Regions from separate parts of the Mesorhizobium sp. M0189 genome, predicted to be linked through region 2. Evidence: predicted binding sites of a transcription regulator. Region 2 holds the regulator's gene; each other region holds the start of a gene.
What was found. Region 2 encodes PhoB, which activates phosphate uptake and scavenging genes when phosphate is short. Its sites were predicted from a motif close to TGTCATNNANCTGTCAT; they were not measured.

Region 1 (4,580 bases), on a different contig from region 2:
CCGGGAGGACGGATATGAGCACCGAGGCGATCGCTGCCGAAAGGCCGAAACGCAACTACAACGCCCTGTTCGGGCTGACACTGCTGGCACTGCTGGTTCTTTTGTGGATCATCTTGTCGGTGGCGACGCCGAGCTTCGCCTCGGCCAACAACATCTCGAACCTGTTGCGGCAAGGGTCGATGATCGCCATCCTGGCGGTCGGCCAGACCTTCGTAATCATCACCGGCGGCATCGACCTTTCCGTCGGCGCCGTTGTCGGCTTCGCCACCGTCATCGTCGCGATGCTGATCAACGCCGGCACACCGGTTTTCCTAGCCATCCTGATTACCTTGCTGGTCGGCGTCGCCATTGGCATGTTCCATGGCTTCGGCATCGTCAAGATGGGCTTGCCACCCTTCATCATCACCCTGGCGACGCTGACCTCGCTGCGCGGCATCGGCCTGTTGATGACCAACGGCAACTCGATCTCGATCAACAACGACGCCTTTCAGACGTTCTCGCGCAGTTCCTTCGTCGGCGTCCCCAATCTGTTCTGGATGGTGATCCTGGTCGGCATTCCGGCCTACATCTTCCTGCACCACAGCCGCTGGGGCCGTTACCTGTTCTCGGTCGGCTCCAACGCCGAGGCATCGCGTCTGTCGGGCGTCAACGTCCAGCGCACAATCTACATGGCCTATACGTTGTCGGGGCTGTGTGCGGCCTTCGTCGGCGTGCTGCTCGCGTCGCGCATCGGCATCGGCAATCCGACGCAGGCCGAGGGCTGGGAATTGCAGGCGATCGCTTCTTCGGTGATCGGCGGCACGTCGCTGTTCGGCGCTGTCGGCTCCGTGCACGGGCCGCTGCTCGGCGCCTTCATCCTTGCCACCATCAACAACGGCGCCAATCTGCTCAACGTCAACGCCTTCTGGCAGCGCATTATCACCGGGGTGCTGATCATCGTCATCGTCTATTTCGACGGGCTGCGCCGCCGCGGCAAATAGATCGCCCCCTAACAGCCGCCGGCCTCGCAACAGCAGAGCCGGCGGTGCCATGAACCGACTGGATTGAAGCATGAAAGCCGTCGTCTGCCGCTCGCCCGGCGAACTTGTCCTGGAAGATCGCCCGGCGCCTGGCGCGCCGCCCTCGGGCTGGGCGCTGGTCGCGGTCAACCATGTCGGCATCTGCGGCACCGATTATCACATTTTCGACGGCAAGCACCCGTTCCTCGCCTATCCCCGCATCATGGGCCACGAGGTTTCGGGCACCGTGATCGAGGTTGGCGAGGGCGTCGATCTCACCGTCGGCGAGCCGGTGATCGTCAATCCCTATCTCGCCTGCGGCAAATGCATCGCCTGCCGGCAAGGCAAGCCGAATTGCTGCGTCAGGATCGAGGTGCTCGGTGTCCATCGCGACGGCGCCATGTGCGAGCAGATCCTGGTGCCGGCGCAAAATCTTTATCCGGCAAACGGCCTGTCGCTGGGCGATGCGGCAGCCGTCGAATTCCTAGCGATTGGCGCCCATGCCGTGCGGCGCTCGCTGGCTGATCCAGGTGCGCGCACGCTGGTCATCGGCGCCGGCCCGATCGGGCTCGGCACGGCGCTGTTCGCCCGCATCGCCGGGCTCGACGTGACGCTGCTCGACATGAGTGCCGAGAGGCTGGGTTTCGCCGAAAGCGAACTCGGCTTCGCGACCCTCAACGGCTCGCAGGGCGCCGCCGCTGATCTGGTGCGGCAGGCGACCGACGGCGATGGTTTTGACGCGGTCTTCGACGCCACCGGCAACACCCAGTCGGTGCAGTCGGCCTTCGCCCATGTCGCGCATGGCGGCACGCTGGTGCTGGTCAGCGTCGTCAAGGACGACATCGCCTTTTCCGATCCCGAATTCCACAAGCGCGAGATGATTCTGATCGGCAGCCGCAACGCTCTGCGCGCCGATTTCGACCATGTCGCCGCTTCAATCCGCAACGGTGCGGTGCCGCTGGCAAAGCTAGTCACCCACCGCACCACGCTTGGCGAGACGCCGCGCGACCTCGCCCGCTGGGCACATGAGAAATCCGGGCTGATCAAGGCGGTCATCCAGGTCGGATGACACAACGATAGCCGCGTCTCAAAGCGCCGACAGTTTGAGTTCGATGCGCTCGGCCGGGAAGCGCGACTCCGAAAACTGGATCGGCTGACCGTCGGGCGTGACGTTGACGGCGACCGTCACCAGCACGATGGCGCCGGGCTGCAGGTCGAGGTCGGCAAGGTCGGCGGCATCGGCATGGCGCGCCGACAGCACGGTCGATTGCCGGAGATAGTCGTCGATGCCGAAACGTGCCAGCGATGCCGTGATCGAACCGGTTTCTGCCATGGCAGCATCGATGCCGGCAAAGCGCCTGGCATCGAACCAGCCGGCAGCGCGGGACACCGGCATTCCATCGGCTTCGCCCCGCGTTTCCAGGCGTATCACGTCGGCCCCCTGCGCAAGGCCTAAGCCCTCTGCGACACGACGGTTGGCCGGCTCGACCGATGAGGCGAGCAAGGTGATATGCCGCTCGGACGCCTGTCCTTGCAATCCCTCGGAAAAGCGGGTGCGGGCGCCGATCGGATAGGACAGCCGCTTTCGCGACAGCACGAAGGTGCCACGCCCTTGCTCCGCCTTGAGCACACCCTCCTGCACCAGGGCTGCGATAGCGCTGCGCACCGTATGGCGGTTGACGCCATAGCGTTCGGCAAGTGCCACCTCCGGCGGCAGCGCGGCATTCTCGGGAAAATCGCCAACGGCGATCGAGTGCAGGATCTGGTCGGCGATCTGCCGCCATAGCGCGACACCGCTGCGCCGCTCGATGCTGTTTGCTTGCCCGATCATTTCCCGCCCCAATCTTTGCGCCGACCTTTTGGCCCGTGTCACGTACACGTCATAGACACGCGCTAGATAATAGATATAATTTGTATAGTTGTCTATATCAATCGACAAATGCACGCAGACGAGGAGTAGCGGCCATGCGAGGACGGGAAGCGCGAGAGCAGGCCGAGCGCAAGGCCGTAATGGCGACGCTGGCGCAATCGGCCGGGGACGACATTGTCCGCCTCTGGGACGAAGCCGGCCTGCCTTGTGAAGCGGAACTTCTGCGTGGCCCCGAAACCGGCCTGGTTACCGTGCGCGGCCGCATCGGCGGCAGCGGCGCGCCGTTCAATGTCGGCGAGGCGACGGTCACCCGTGCCACGGTGCGGCTTGCGTCCGGCCATGTCGGCCACTGCTATGCGCTCGGCCGCGACAAGCAGAAGGCAAGGCTGGCAGCAATCGCCGATGCGCTGTGGCAGGACCCGGCCCACCGCAACGGGGTCGAGACCAGGCTCGTCGCGCCCTTGCAGGCGGCACTGGCCAAGGCCCGTGACCAGCGCCGCGCCGAGACGGCGGCGACCAAGGTCGATTTCTTCACAATGGTGCGCGGAGAAGACTGATGGACCTCGCCACTCAATCGATCGAAGGCGGCTTCGCCGATCCGGTATTCAACGCGCAGACCGTATTCCGCGCTGTGATGGACGCGATGGCGCGGCCGGGCAGCGTGCAGCCCTTGCCGGCCCTCGCCCACCCCCCCGTGCCGCTGTCGGCCACCGCCGGTGCCATTGCTCTGGCGCTGTGCGACAACGACACGCCGCTCTGGCTCGACCCGGCTTTGCAGGGGTCGGCGGCGGTGAAATCCTGGCTTGGCTTCCATACCGGCGCGCCGCTGGCCAACACCCCGGCCGACGCACATTTCGCGCTGATTGCCACGCCGGCCGAGATGATGGCGCTCGACGGGTTTTCGCAAGGCACCCAGGATTATCCCGATCGTTCGACGACGCTGATCCTTGAGGTCGGCGATCTCGTCTCCGGCGCTCCGCTGCTGCTCGAAGGCCCGGGCATCGAGAAGACGGCGACGATCGCGCCGGCGCAAATGCCGCGTCATTTCGTCGAGCAATGGAAGCAGAACAATCAGCGCTTTCCGCGGGGTGTCGACATCATCCTCGCCACGTCCGACGCAATTGCCTGCCTGCCGCGCACGACGCGCATTAAGACGATGGAGGCGTAGGATGTATGTCGCGGTAAAAGGCGGTGAAGCGGCCATCCGCAACGCCCACAAATTGCTCGCCGACCGCCGGCGCGGCGATCGCTCGGTGCCCGCACTTCGGCTCGACCAGATCGTCGAGCAGCTGGCGCTCGGCGTCGACCGGGTGATGAGCGAAGGTTCGCTCTACGACAGGGAATTGGCGGCACTCGCCATCGTCCAGGCGCGCGGCGACATGATCGAGGCGATCTTCCTGGTTCGCGCCTATCGCACGACGCTGCCGCGCTTCGGCTATACCAGGGCGATCGAAACCGGCTCGATGCTGGTCGAACGGCGCGTGTCGGCGACCTACAAGGACCTGCCCGGCGGGCAGTTGCTCGGCCCGACTTTCGACTACACCCACCGGCTGCTCGATCCCGAGCTTGCCGCCGGCGGCGAAGTCGCCAAACCGGAGCAGCGTGCAGGCGAAGCGGAGGCGATGCCGCGCGTCTCGGCCATCCTCGCTCGCGAAGGCCTGATCGAGCCCGACGGCGACATGCCCGGGGATCATGTCCCCGGCGACATCACC
Region 2 (4,580 bases):
TATGTCGATCTACGAGAACATCGCCTTCGGGGTCAGGCTCTATGAGAATCTCGGCAAGTCCGAAATGGACGGCCGCGTCGAACAAGCGTTGAAGCGGGCCGCGCTGTGGGGCGAGGTCAAGGACAAGCTCAACGCCAGCGGCTTGAGCCTGTCAGGCGGCCAGCAGCAGCGGCTTTGCATTGCCCGCACCGTGGCGGTGAAGCCGGAAGTCATTCTGCTCGACGAGCCGGCTTCGGCACTCGACCCGCTGTCGACCGCCAAGATCGAGGAGCTGATAGACGAGTTGCAAGCCGATTACACGATCGTCATCGTCACCCACAACATGCAGCAGGCGGCGCGCGTGTCGCGCCAGACCGCCTTCATGTATCTGGGTGAACTGGTCGAGTTCGACCGGACCGAGAAGATCTTTACGTCGCCCCGCGAGAAGCGCACGCAGGATTACATCACCGGCCGCTTCGGCTGAGCCGTTCCGATCATGCATATAAGGACAGGACCATGGGCGAACACACAGTCGCTTCTTTCGACGAGGATCTCGAGCAGATCAGCAAGCTGATCCGCGACATGGCCGACCTCGCCGGTTCGATGGTCGGCGGGGCGACCAAGGCCCTGTTGAATTCTGACAACGTGCTGGCGCAACGCGTCGTTTCCGACGATGCCATCATGGATGCGCGTCAACGCGAACTGGACGACCGCGCCATCACCCTGATCGCCAAGCGCCAGCCGATGGCCCACGATCTGCGCCATGTCGTCGGGGCGATCCGCATGGCCGGCGATCTCGAACGCATCGGCGACCTTGCCAAGAATATCGCCAAGCGTGTGAGTGCGGTCGGCCTTAGCGTCACACCGCGCGACCTATCGCATTCCATCGATGCGATGGCGCAGCTGGTGCTCATCCAGGTGCAGGGCGTCATCGAGGAGTATGCTGCAGGCGATGCGGCCGCGTTGGCCAAGCTACGCGCCGCCGACGAGCGCATCGACGTCAAATATACGTCGGTGTTCCGCGAACTGTTGACCTACATGATGGAAGACCCGCGCAACATCACCGCTTGCACGCATCTGCTGTTCTGCGCCAAGAATCTGGAGCGGATCGGCGACCATGTCACCAACATCGCCGAAAATGCGTATTATGTGCTGACCGGCGAGCAATTGCCGGTCAATCGTCCGAAGCAAGACGAAACGACAATGTCCGCACCGGCGACATGATGGGGGTGCCCAGCCGATGATCGCACCACGCATAATGGTGGTGGAGGACGAGGAGCCGTTGGGTGTGCTGCTCCGCTACAATCTCGAATCCGAAGGCTACCAGGTCGAGGTGGTGACACGCGGCGACGAAGCCGAGATCCGTTTGCAGGAGAATGTGCCCGATCTTCTGGTGCTCGACTGGATGATACCAGCGGTTTCCGGCATCGAGCTCTGCCGCCGGTTGCGGGTGCGCCCCGAAACCGAACGGCTGCCGATCATCATGCTGACCGCGCGCGGCGAGGAGAGCGACCGGGTACGCGGTCTTTCGACCGGCGCCGACGACTATCTGGTCAAACCGTTTTCGACACCGGAATTCATGGCCAGGGTCAAGGCGCTGCTGCGCCGCGCCAAGCCGGAAGTGCTGTCCAGCGTGCTGAAGGTCGGCGACATCGTGCTCGATCGCGAATCGCACAGGGTGTATCGCAAGAAGACCGAGATCCGGCTCGGGCCGACCGAATTCCGGCTGCTCGAATTCATGATGCGGCATCCGGGCCGCGTCTTCTCGCGCAGCCAGTTACTCGATAATGTCTGGGGCGAGACGATCTATATCGACGAACGCACCGTCGACGTGCATGTCGGGCGGCTGCGCAAAGCCGTCAACAACGGCCGCATGCCTGATGTCATCCGCACCATCCGCGGTGCCGGCTACGCGATCAGGGAAGATTGACCCGCCCAGTCAGGCTACGTTCTTTCTGACGCCGGGCCTCATTTGCGCGCCCGGCGCGAAAATCTGCTGGTCGACGAAGCTTAACGCCCGCATTGCACAGCCTTCGCGGATCAGCGGCAATTCGTTCGGCTCGGTATCGAAGGAGATCGAGCCCGAATGCTGGCCGCCGGCGGTCTGGGCGATGGCCTTCCGCAAGGCCGGCTCGATCAGATCAAAGGCGGCGGCACTGGCGCCGACCATTGCGACCGGTGCCGGATCGATCAGCGCGAACAGCGAGCCGAGACCGAAACCCAGCGCTTCGCCGGCCTTGCGGTAGGCTTCGCGTTCCGGCCCGTCCTTCTCGCGCGCCCGAACCGCCAGCGCGCGCATGTCGGCGTCGCTGACGTCGGCGACCGGTTGGCTGTCTTCGCTCATCTGCGTGGCGTTGCGCCAGATGGCGTAATTGCCGGCATAGGCCTCGATGCAGCCGCGCCGCCCGCAACGGCAGAGCGCGCCGCCCGGACGATGGATCATGTGGCCAAACTCGCCGCCCGAGGAATGCGTGCCGGTGAACAGCTCGCCCTTCAACACCAGCCCCATGCCGATGCCGTGCGAAAGCAGGATGGCGATGAAGTCGTCGCGATAGCGATCCGGATCGCGCCAGCGCAAAGCCACCGCCATCATATTGCAGTCGTTCTCCACCGTGGCCGGGATGCCGAATTCATCTTCCAGCATGTCGGCAAAGGCGATGTCCGTCTGGGGCGTGATCGGCGACCACAGCATGGCGCGTGCAGGGGAGTCGGTAATTCCCTGAATCGCCAGGGCGATGCGGGCGACACTGCGGACGTCAAGATCTGGATCGTCCAGCCGGCGCCGGACGATGGCCATGCATTCGCGGATCAGTTCGTCGCGCGGCATGGTCAGCGTGTCCAGCCGGCGCTGTTCCTCGGCGACCACCTGCCCCGCATAGTCGATGATGGCGGCCGACAGGAAATTCAGCGACAACACCACGGTCAGCACCGCCGCCGCTTCCGGATTGAGGGCGAGGCCGACCTGCGGACGACCGCGTTTCAACGAAACGGGTTCGCTTGCCTTGCTCTCGGCGAGGATGCCTTCCCGTATCAGGTCGGAGGAGATCGCCGATATGGTCGAATGGCTGAGGCCGGTGGTTGCGGCGATCTCCGTACGCGATGGCTGGCCGGCCCGGCGCACGGCCGAGATCACCATCGCCCGGTTGCGCCGGCGCAAATCGTCATGGCGGATTCCGACCGACATCGTTTTGCTTTCCTCCCGGTTTGCCGCGGCCGCTCATGAACCGGAAGCCGTCGGTAATGCCGACAAATAGTGTCGGATGAGGCAAATAGTGTCAGATGCAGGTGGCGCTGTCATCGTTTATTCCGAAGCTCGAAAAAAGTCGCAGCAACATCAAAATCCATCAGAATCGATGTTGACAGCAGCGGGAGATCGGGCCAGTATTTTTTCGAGGCTCGAAAAAATTAGCGCCTCTAAGCTGGCCTTTGGGGCCAATTGGTCACGCCGTACGCGGCGCAGGGAGGATATGATGAAGAAATTCACGACCGCCATTCTGGCGGGTGTCGCCATGACGCTGGCGCTTGCGTCGGTGGCGCAGGCTAAAGACAAGGTCATCGGCGTTTCCTGGTCGAACTTCCAGGAAGAGCGCTGGAAGACCGACGAAGCCGCAATGAAGGCGGCCATCGAGGCTGCCGGCGACAAGTATATCTCCGCCGACGCACAGTCCAATCCGGGCAAGCAGCTCACCGACGTCGAGAGCCTGATCTCGCAGGGCGCCAACGCACTGATCATCCTGGCGCAGGACGCCTCGGCGATAGGGCCGGCCGTGCAAAAGGCGCTGGACGAAGGTATTCCGGTTGTCGGCTACGACCGGCTGATCGAGAACAAGGACGTCTTTTACCTGACCTTCGACAACAAGGAAGTCGGCCGCATGCAGGCCCGCGACGTGTTCAAGGTGAAGCCGGAAGGCAACTATGTCTTCATCAAGGGCTCGGGCGCCGATCCGAATGCCGATTTCCTTTTTGCCGGTTCGATGGAAGTGCTGAAGGACGCCATCGACAGCGGCAAGATCAAGAATGTCGGCGAGGCCTATACCGACGGCTGGCTGCCGGCCAACGCCCAGAAGAACATGGAACAGTTCCTGACCGCGAACGACAACAAGGTCGATGCGGTGGTCGCCGCTAACGACGGCACTGCCGGCGGCGTCGTCGCCGCACTGACGGCGCAAGGGTTGGCTGGATCGGTTCCGGTCTCGGGCCAGGACGGCGACCACGCCGCGCTGAACCGCATCGCGCTCGGCACACAGACGGTCTCGGTGTGGAAGGACGCGCGCGAGCTCGGCAAGAACGCCGCCGAGATCGCCTCGCAATTGGCCGACGGCAAGCAGATGACCGACATTGCCGGCGTGAAGGATTTCACCACGCCCGGCGGCAACACCGTAAAGTCCCTGTTCCTGACCCCGGTCGCCATCACCAAGGACAACCTCAACGTCGTCATCGACGCCGGCTGGATCAAGAAAGAAGAGGTCTGCGCGGGCGTGGCGGCGGGCGCTGTTCCGGTCTGCAACTGATCCGAGTTTCCGAGAAGTCCGAACGCCGCGGCCGCTTGCCGCGGCGTTTTTTCAAGAAAGAATTGTTTTTCCGCTTCCGGCGGATAACTT
Region 3 (4,580 bases), on a different contig from region 2:
TGCTGGTCGTTACAGCAGTCCTTGCGGTGGCGCTGGGCACGCTGCTGCCGCGCCCGCTCTGGCCGGCGGCCGCTGCCGATCCGATCGGCGCAAGCCACCGCATCCTGGTGCTGAAAAACCCGATCCACACCGACATCGCCATCCCGGTCGACGACGACGTGCGCCGGCGCTTCCACTTCCTGGTCGATGCCGGCATTCCGGCCGACATGGCGGAGGTCCGCTACATCGTCTTCGGCTGGGGAGGCCGCGCCTTCTATCTCGAGACGCCGACCTGGTCGGAACTGAAGGCAGTGCCGGTGATGAAGGCGCTGACCGTCGATGCTTCGGTGATGCATGTCGACATTTCAGGCGAAATCGCCGAGCCGCATCCCGACGTCGCCGGCTTCGACGTAAGTGAGGAACGCTTTGCGGCGCTGCTCGATTTCATTGCAGCAAGCTTCCAGCGGGGGCCGAACGGGGCCATTCCGATCGAGAATGCGGCCTATTCCCGCTTCGATCGTTTCTTCGAAGCCAATGGCCATTTCAACGCGCTGATCGGCTGCAACACCTGGACGGCGGCGGCACTGCGCACGGCCGGGCTGCGCACCGGCTGGTGGAACCCGCTGCCAGCCTCGCTCGGCCTGTCGATGCGGCTTCACAATTGAAGAGGGTTCCGGCTGATCAACGCCGCGATCCTTCGAGCCCTCCTTTCGCCAATCTCTAACGTTGCAGGACCTAGCAAGGCGCCGAAACTGCCAATCTCCCTCCTTGTGGGGGAGATGTCCGGCAGGACAGGGGGGGGCGCTGTCCCGCCGGCCTATCGAGCTTTTTATCGCCGATCCCCAGACTCGCGCGCCCGCTAGCCATAAAGCCAATCAAGATCGGCGGCGAGCTTTTCGGGTGAGCGCATCGCCAGGAACAGGTTGCGGGCCATCGCCACCGGCCCGGCCGCGTGCCAGGCGAGGCGGTTGACCGCGCCGCGGCGGGCGACCTGGGCGACGCGCGGCCGCCGCGCCTGTTCCCAAGCGGCAAGCGCGCCGCTGAGATCGGCAGGCGAGGTGGCAACGAAGCCGGCAAGCGTCGCCGCGTCCTCGATCGCCATCGCCGCGCCCTGTGCGGCAAAGGGCGTCATCGCATGCGCCGCATCGCCGATCAGCGCGACGCCTTCCGGTGTCGTCCACCGCCGCTGCTCGACGGTGTGGATCGGCCATGCCGTCCACGGCGCCGCCTCGCTCGCCAGACGGACCAGCGCCGGCGCGGTACCGCGCATGGCGCTGACGAGGATGGCGGGGTTGGCATGCCCCGACCAGCCCTCGGCGATGCGCTCGCCCCTGGTGAAGGCGGCGAGGTTGAAGGCAGTGCCACGGCTGACCGGATAGGCGACCATATGGAAGCCGGGATAGAGGAATGCGGTAACGCAATCGGGCGCACCGATCGCTGCAAAGGCTTGGCCAGCAGGGCTGTCGGCACCGACGGTGGCGCGCCACGCCAGCTCACCTGAAAACCGGCTACTACCGAATTCGGCCGCTTTGCGGGCCAGTTGTTCTCGCACCGACGACCAGACGCCATCCGCGCCGATCAGCAGACAGCCAGCCTCGACCGTTTCGCCATCAGCCGATGCAGTGACGGCAACAGCTTTCGGTCCGGCTGCGATGTCGGTCACCCGCGCGCCAGCGACCAGTTCGATCCCGGGCTGCTCCGAAACCCGCTGCATCAGCGCTGACTGCAGATCGGCGCGGTGGGCGACGAGATAGGGTGCCCCCCAGCGCGTTTCGGCGGCCGGGCCAAGCGGTACGCGCGCCAGCTCGCCCAGCGTGGCGGCATCCTTGAGCACAACCGCCTCCGGCCGCACCGCCGTCGGCAGCAGCCGATCGAGTACGCCGAGTTGTCGAAGAATGCGTGTCGCGTTGGGCGACAACTGGATGCCGGCGCCGGCAGCCTCGAGGTGCTGCGCCTGTTCGAACAGTTTTATCCGATAGCCGCGCTCGGCGAAGGCCAGTGCCGCGGTCAGCCCGGCAACGCCCGCCCCGGCGATGACGACCTGCCGGGACTGCGTTTCCTGCATCAGGCTTGTCGCAGGAGAATCAGGCGGCCTGGTCGATATAAAGGCAGCCCGGCGGCACCGTTTCCAATGCCTTCAGCTTCGGCGAATAGCGATAGAGCGTCGAGCAGTAGGGGCAGACCTTTTCATTGTCGTCGCCCATGTCGAGAAATACATGCGGATGGTCGAAAGGCGGATTGGCGCCGGTGCACATGAATTCCTTGACGCCGATGTCGATTGCCGGATAGCCCGCATCGTTCTGGAAATGGGGAATGGAACCGCCTGCCATCGTCGTCTCCTGATCTTGTCGATTGCATCTGGATCATAACCCGTCTCTTTGCAAGATCGATGAAATGAAACTGTCGCAAAAGCCTGTCAGAGGATAAGTTAAGCCGGTTAACACCGTAATCCGCGGACGGGTGTGAGAAGAGCAGGAACTATGAACGAACTGAAGCCGGTCCAGAACGAATTCATCACCATCGAGGCTGCGAGCCGCGAAGGCGGCAATCCTGACCGCTTCGTCAACCGCGAGTTTTCCTGGCTGCAATTCAATCGGCGCGTGCTCGAGGAATCGCTGAACGCCAATCATCCGCTGCTCGAGCGCGTTCGCTTCCTGTCGATATCGGCGGCCAATCTCGACGAGTTCTTCATGGTCCGCGTCGCCGGTCTTGCCGGCCAGGTGCGCGAGGGCATCGTGCTGAAGAGCCCGGACGGGCGCACCCCCGAGCAGCAGCTCGAACAGCTGTTGCGCGAGGTCGAGCGCCTGCAGGAGGACCAGCAGAACAGCCTTTCGGCGCTGATGCTGCAGCTCAACAAGGAAGGCATCGAGAGCATCACCCGCGATGCGCTGACCAAGGACGAGAAGACCTGGCTCGAGGACCATTTCCAGGAGCAGGTGTTTCCGGTCCTGACGCCGCTGTCGATCGACCCAGCGCATCCGTTTCCGTTCATTCCCAATCTCGGTTTCTCGATGGCGCTGCAATTGCGCCACCGCAAGAACGGCGAGGAAATGAGCGCGCTTTTGCGCCTGCCGGTAGCGCTGAGGCGCTTCATCCGCTTGCCGGATCGCAAGCATCACGTCCGCTTCGTTCCGCTCGAAGAGGCGGTCAGTCTCTACATCGGCAAGCTGTTCCCCGGCTACGAGGTCAAGGGCTCCGGCACGTTCCGCATCATCCGCGACAGCGATATCGAGGTCGAGGAAGAATCCGAAGATCTGGTGCGGCTGTTCGAGACGGCGCTGAAGCGTCGCCGCCGCGGCTCGGTCATCCGGATCGAGTTCGACAGGCTGATGCCGTCCGAATTGCGCGACTTCGTCGCCGGCGAGCTTGGCGTCTCGGCCAGCCGCATCAGCGTGCTTACCGGGCCGCTGGCGCTTAGCCAGATCTCGGAGATCGTCGCCGTCGCTCGCGACGATCTGAAGTTCACGCCCTACAATCCGCGCTTCCCGGAGCGCATCCGCGAGCATGGTGGCGATTGCTTTGCCGCCATCCGCGAGAAGGACATCATCGTCCACCACCCCTACGAATCCTTCGACGTGGTGGTGCAGTTCCTGCGCCAGGCGATGGCCGATCAGGAAGTGGTGGCGATCAAGCAGACGCTCTACCGCACCTCCAACGACAGCCCGATCGTGCGGGCTTTGGTCGACGCCGCCGAGGCCGGCAAGTCGGTGACGGCGCTGGTCGAGCTCAAGGCGCGCTTCGACGAGGAGGCCAACATCCGCTGGGCGCGCGACCTCGAGCGCGCCGGAGTCCAGGTCGTCTTCGGCTTTCTCGAGCTGAAGACCCACGCGAAAATGTCGCTGGTGGTGCGGCGCGAGGATGGCAGGCTACGCAATTACGTGCATCTCGGCACCGGCAATTACCACCCGGTCACCGCGCGCATCTACACCGACCTGTCCTTCTTCACCACCGATCCGACGATCGCGCGCGATGTCGCGCAATTGTTCAATTTCATCACCGGCTATGCCGAGCCGGCCGAGCAGATGCGGCTGGCCATATCGCCGTTCACGCTGCGCAACCGCATCCTCAAGCATATTTCGGACGAGATCGGCCACGCGCTGGATGGCAGGCCGGCTCGCATCTGGATGAAGATGAATGCGCTGGTCGATCCGATCATCATCGATGCGCTCTACGATGCCAGCCGCGCCGGCGTCGAGATCGATCTCGTCGTGCGCGGCATCTGCTGCCTGAGACCGCAGGTGCCGGGCCTGTCGGAGAACATAAGGGTGAAGTCGATCGTCGGCCGCTTCCTCGAGCACAGCCGCATCTATTGCTTCGGCAACGGCCACGGCCTGCCCTCGGACGGGGCGATCGTCTACATCTCCTCGGCCGATTTGATGCCGCGCAATCTCGACCGCCGGGTCGAGACCATGGTGCCGATCACCAATCCAACTGTGCATGAACAGGTGCTCGGCCAGATCATGCTCGGCAACATCATGGACAACCAGCAAAGTTTCGACGTATTGGCTGACGGAACCTCCCGGCGCGTTGTGCTGGAGGAGGGCGAGGAACCGTTCAACGCGCAGGAATATTTCATGACCAATCCGAGCCTGTCCGGACGG
Region 4 (4,580 bases), on a different contig from region 2:
GTGCGAAAGGCGAGGCTCAAGGCCGGCGAACGCACCAAGCCGCTCGAAGGCAAGGTGCTGGCGATGATCTTCGACAAGCCCTCGACGCGCACGCGCGTGTCGTTCGACGTCGGCATGCGGCAGTTGGGTGGCGAGACGATCATGCTGACTGGCACCGAGATGCAACTTGGCCGTTCCGAGACTATTGCAGACACGGCCAAGGTGCTGTCGCGCTATGTCGATGCCATCATGATCCGCACCACCTCGCATGACCGGCTGCTGGAACTGACGGAAAACGCTACGGTGCCCGTCATCAACGGGCTGACCGACGAAACCCATCCCTGCCAGTTGATGGCCGACATCATGACCTTCGAAGAGCACCGCGGTCCGGTGGCCGGCAAGACGATCGCCTGGACCGGCGACGGCAATAATGTCCTGCATTCTTTACTGGAGGCCTCTGCGCGGTTCCGCTTCAAGCTGAACGTCGCCGTGCCCGAAGGCAGCGAACCGGCTCAGAGGCATGTCGACTGGTCGAAGGCCAATGGCGGCAAGCTGAAATTCACTCGTTCGCCCGAGGAGGCCGTTCACGAGGCCGACTGCATCGTCACCGACTGCTGGGTCTCGATGGGTCAGGAGCACCGTGCGCGCGGCCACAATGTCTTCTTGCCCTATCAGGTCAACGCGGCCCTGATGGCGAAAGCCAAGCCGGACGCGCTGTTCATGCACTGTCTGCCGGCGCATCGCGGTGAGGAGGTTACCGACGAGGTCATCGATGGGCCGCATTCGGTGGTGTTCGACGAGGCCGAGAACCGGCTCCACGCCCAGAAGGCGGTTTTGGCCTGGTGCCTGGGCGCTTGATCCGGGCCGCCTTGATCCGGGAGTTCGTGGTGCCTATCTCAGGCGCATCACGCAAATCGAGCGCGTCTCGTCGCATGCGCCCCGGAGGGCGGCATCGCCGCGCCCCGGAGCTTTGTCATGTTGGAAACTCGTCAATTGGCTGAACATCAACCCAAGCTCGGCGAGTTCGGCTACGCCGGCGACGACCATGTCGTGCCGTTTGAGGTCGGCCCGCTCGACGTGCGCGGCCGTACCGTCCAGCTCGGGCCGATGCTCGACGCTATTCTCAGCCGCCACGAGTATCCCGAGCCGGTGGCACGACTACTGGCCGAAGCCTGTGTGCTGACCGTCCTGCTCGGAACTTCGTTGAAGTTCGAGGGCAAGTTCATTCTGCAGACCCGCACCGACGGGCCGGTCGATATGCTGGTCGCGGATTTCTCCACGCCGCACGCGCTGCGCGCCTATGCCCGCTTCGATGCCGACCGGCTGGAGGCTTTGACGGCTGCCGGCGAGACGTCGCCGCAGACGCTGCTCGGCAGCGGCGTCCTGGCGCTGACAATCGACCAGGGCGCCCACACGCAACGCTACCAGGGCATCGTCCAGCTCGACGGCGTCACGCTGGAAGAAGCCGCACGCACCTATTTCCGCCAATCGGAGCAGATTCCGACCGACCTACGGCTTTCGGTGGCCAAGCTTCTGACGCCCGGCGTCGGCGGTGCCCGCGAGCAATGGCGCGCCGGTGGCCTGCTGGCACAATTCCTGCCGCAGTCGCCGGAACGCATGCGCGTACCCGACCTTCCCGGGGGCGACGGCGATCCGCGTGAGGAAATCCACGACCCGACCGACAATTCCTGGCAGGAACTGCTGGCGCTGCTTGGTACTATTGAACCGACCGAGCTGATCGATCCGACTATCGGCGCCGAGCGGCTGCTTTACCGGCTGTTCCACGAGCATGGTGTCCGCGTCTTCGGCGGCGTGCCGGTCGCCGACCAGTGCTCATGCTCGAGGGAGAAGATCCGCGGCATCCTCGAGGGTTTTTCCGCCGAGGAGATCAGAGACAGCACCGAGGATGGTAGCATTCACGTCGCCTGCGAATTCTGCTCGAAGCAATATGACTTCGACCCGGCGGAATTTGCAGCGGCTCAATAACGAGCGTCAGTGCGGCTGCCTTCGCAGAACTTGGGTTCCTCGCCCCGCAAGGCGGGAAGAGGAATCAAAGTGAACGTCAATTGACGGTGCGCCGCGTGCCTGGCAAATCGAGTGAGAAGGCGGGGATGGCGACGTCGAAGGTCTCGCCCCGCTTGTTGCGCATTGTGTAGTGCCCGACCATGATGCCGGACGGGGTCGAGAGCGGGCATCCAGACGTATACTGATAGCTGTCGCCGGGCTTGAGTCCGGGTTGCTCGCCGACGACCCCGGGGCCGCGCACTTCCTCGACCTTGCCGGTGCCGTCGGTAATGTGCCAGTAGCGCGACAGAAGCTGCACGAACTCGTCCGACCGATTGTCGATGGTCACCTGGTAGCCCCAGACATAGCGGTTTTGCGGCGGGTCGGAATGATCCTCCAGATAGAACGGCCTGACCTGCACTTCGATGTTGCGGGTGACGGCGCTGTACATGAACTGCTCCAAAGCAATGTAGACGGAACTTTCGACGCTCAGCGCAGTTTGATCAACGATGCGCGTCATCTCCTTGCCCGACTCAAGCGCAGGTGCCGAAAAACAATGTCATTTAAGTGACACATGACAATGATGGTGTGCAGGCTTGTGCCGGGCGACTCGGTGTTCTGTCGAATTGTTGAAAACGGCCGTCATGCGGCCAGCATTTCTGGAGTGACCAGATCTCGATGGAACCGACATTCGCAGCCGCCCTCTTTTCCATAGCTCTCCTTCTTTCAAATCTCGCCAGCATCCTGTTAGCTTCGCTGAAGCTGAAGCGAGCAGCCAGGATCGCATCGCCCGCCGCCACCGTGCCACCGGTATCGATCGTCGTCCCGGCGCGCGGCGTCGAGCCGTTTACCGAGGAGACGCTGGAGCGCGCCTTCTCACTCGACTGGCCGCGCTACGAACTCATCTTCTGCGTCGCCCATGCCGACGACCCCGTGGTCAAATCGATCACCGCTGCAATGGCGCGTTTTCCGGCTATACGCGCCCGGCTGCTCGTCGGCGACGACCGCATCAGCGGCAATCCGAAACTCAACAATTGCGTGAAGGGTTGGGAAGCGGCGCTTTATCGCTGGTCCATCCTTGCCGATTCCAACGTGCTTATGCCGAGCGATTATGTCCAGCAGCTGATGGCGGCATGGCGGCCCGACACCGGCCTCGTCTGCTCGACGCCGATCGGCTCGCGGCCTGAAGGGTTTTGGGGGGAGGTCGAATGCGCCTTTCTCAACACACTGCAGGCACGCTGGCAGTACGCTGGAGAGGCGCTCGGCCTTGGCTTCGCCCAGGGCAAGAGCATGTTGTGGAACAAGCCGATGCTTGACGCCAATGGCGGCATCCGCGCACTGGCCGCCGAGATCGCCGAGGACGCCGCCGCGACCAAGCTGGTCAACCGGCTCGGACTTCGCGTCAATCTTGTCGCTTCGCCCTTCGAACAGCCGCTCGGCCGGCGCACGCTTGGCGAGATCTGGTCTCGGCAGGCGCGTTGGGCGCGGCTGCGCCGCGTCACCTTCGCGCTGTTCTTCGCCCCCGAGATCCTGATCGGCGCGGCGCCGCCGCTGCTGCTTGCGCTGATCGCGGCGGCTGACGCCGGCGTCAGCCTGCCGGCAACCGCCATCGCCGTGCTGGTCGCGGCCTACCTGCCGGAATGTGCCTTGGCCTGGGTCAAAGGATGGCACCTGTCGCTGCGCACCATCCTGGCGATGATGGTTCGCGACTGCATGCTGCCGGCGATATGGGCGCGCGGCTGGCTGAGCGGCGCCGTCGACTGGCGCGGCAACGTTATGACCATCCAGACCAAGGCCGTCGCGGAGCTGGAAGAGACCCCGTCCGGCGCCTGATCGGCGCCCCCCGCTCACCTCTGTTCGGTCAGCCCTATCCGGCGGCTCTCAGCGCTTGCTCGATATCTTCGAGCAGATCGTCGGTATCTTCCAGGCCGACGGAAAGCCTGAGCGTGCCCGGCCCGATGCCGAGCTCGGCGCGGGCCTCATCGGTCAAGTTCTTGTGTGTGGTCGTCGCCGGATGGGTGATCAGGCTCTTGGCGTCGCCGAGATTGTTGGAAATCAGCACGATGTCGAGCGCGTTCTGGAAAGCAAAGGCCGCCTGCTTGCCGCCCTTCACATCCAGGCAGATCAGCGTTGAGCCGCCCGACATCTGCTTCTTGACCACGGCCGCTTGCGGGTGGTCGGCACGGCCGGGATAGATGACACGGGCGATTTGCGGGCGCTCGGCGAGGAAATCCGCTATGCGGCCGGCACTTTCCGTCTGCTGGCGTACGCGCAGCGGCAGCGTCTCCAGGCCTTTCAGCAGGGTCCAGGCATTGAAGGGCGAGAGGCTGGGGCCGGTGTGGCGGAAATAGTCATGCAGGTTCTCGTCGATCCATTTTTTGTCCGACAAGATAACGCCTCCAAGGCAGCGCCCTTGGCCGTCAATATGCTTGGTGGCCGAATAGACGACGATATGGGCGCCGAGCTGCAAGGGTTTCTGCTGCAAGGGCGTGGCGAAGACATTGTCGACGATCAGCCTGGCGCCGATCGAGTTGGCAAGTGCCGCGACGGCGGCGATGTCGACCACCTCCAGCGTTGGGTTGGTCGGGCTTTCCAGG

Region 1: phnF (phosphonate metabolism transcriptional regulator PhnF) is a predicted target of PhoB. The motif match lies at 2,866-2,882, and genes of this name have one in related genera.
Region 3: NKJ09_RS11575 (RNA degradosome polyphosphate kinase) is a predicted target of PhoB. The motif match lies at 2,370-2,386, and genes of this name have one in related genera.
Region 4: NKJ09_RS03010 (ceramide glucosyltransferase) is a predicted target of PhoB. The motif match lies at 2,541-2,557, and genes of this name have one in related genera.

Annotation. Positions count from the first base shown of each region.
Region 1 is NZ_JAMYSW010000016.1:110,830-115,409, forward strand. Features, by position in the region: gene NKJ09_RS25165 (sugar ABC transporter ATP-binding protein) at 1-18, shown strand, start outside; gene NKJ09_RS25170 (ABC transporter permease) at 15-980, shown strand; gene NKJ09_RS25175 (zinc-binding alcohol dehydrogenase family protein) at 1,051-2,067, shown strand; gene phnF (phosphonate metabolism transcriptional regulator PhnF) at 2,086-2,829, opposite strand; gene phnG (phosphonate C-P lyase system protein PhnG) at 2,964-3,425, shown strand; gene phnH (phosphonate C-P lyase system protein PhnH) at 3,425-4,036, shown strand; gene NKJ09_RS25195 (carbon-phosphorus lyase complex subunit) at 4,038-4,580, shown strand, end outside.
Region 2 is NZ_JAMYSW010000003.1:436,186-440,765, forward strand. Features, by position in the region: gene pstB (phosphate ABC transporter ATP-binding protein PstB) at 1-463, shown strand, start outside; gene phoU (phosphate signaling complex protein PhoU) at 496-1,203, shown strand; gene phoB (phosphate regulon transcriptional regulator PhoB) at 1,220-1,909, shown strand; gene NKJ09_RS07940 (ROK family protein) at 1,919-3,163, opposite strand; gene xylF (D-xylose ABC transporter substrate-binding protein) at 3,450-4,490, shown strand.
Region 3 is NZ_JAMYSW010000005.1:127,252-131,831, reverse strand. Features, by position in the region: gene NKJ09_RS11590 (TIGR02117 family protein) at 1-644, shown strand, start outside; gene NKJ09_RS11585 (FAD-dependent monooxygenase) at 839-2,044, opposite strand; gene NKJ09_RS11580 (zinc-finger domain-containing protein) at 2,064-2,309, opposite strand; gene NKJ09_RS11575 (RNA degradosome polyphosphate kinase) at 2,460-4,580, shown strand, end outside.
Region 4 is NZ_JAMYSW010000002.1:20,706-25,285, forward strand. Features, by position in the region: gene argF (ornithine carbamoyltransferase) at 1-837, shown strand, start outside; gene NKJ09_RS03000 (Hsp33 family molecular chaperone) at 955-1,965, shown strand; gene apaG (Co2+/Mg2+ efflux facilitator ApaG/CorD) at 2,042-2,434, opposite strand; gene NKJ09_RS03010 (ceramide glucosyltransferase) at 2,662-3,816, shown strand; gene NKJ09_RS03015 (O-succinylhomoserine sulfhydrylase) at 3,851-4,580, opposite strand, start outside.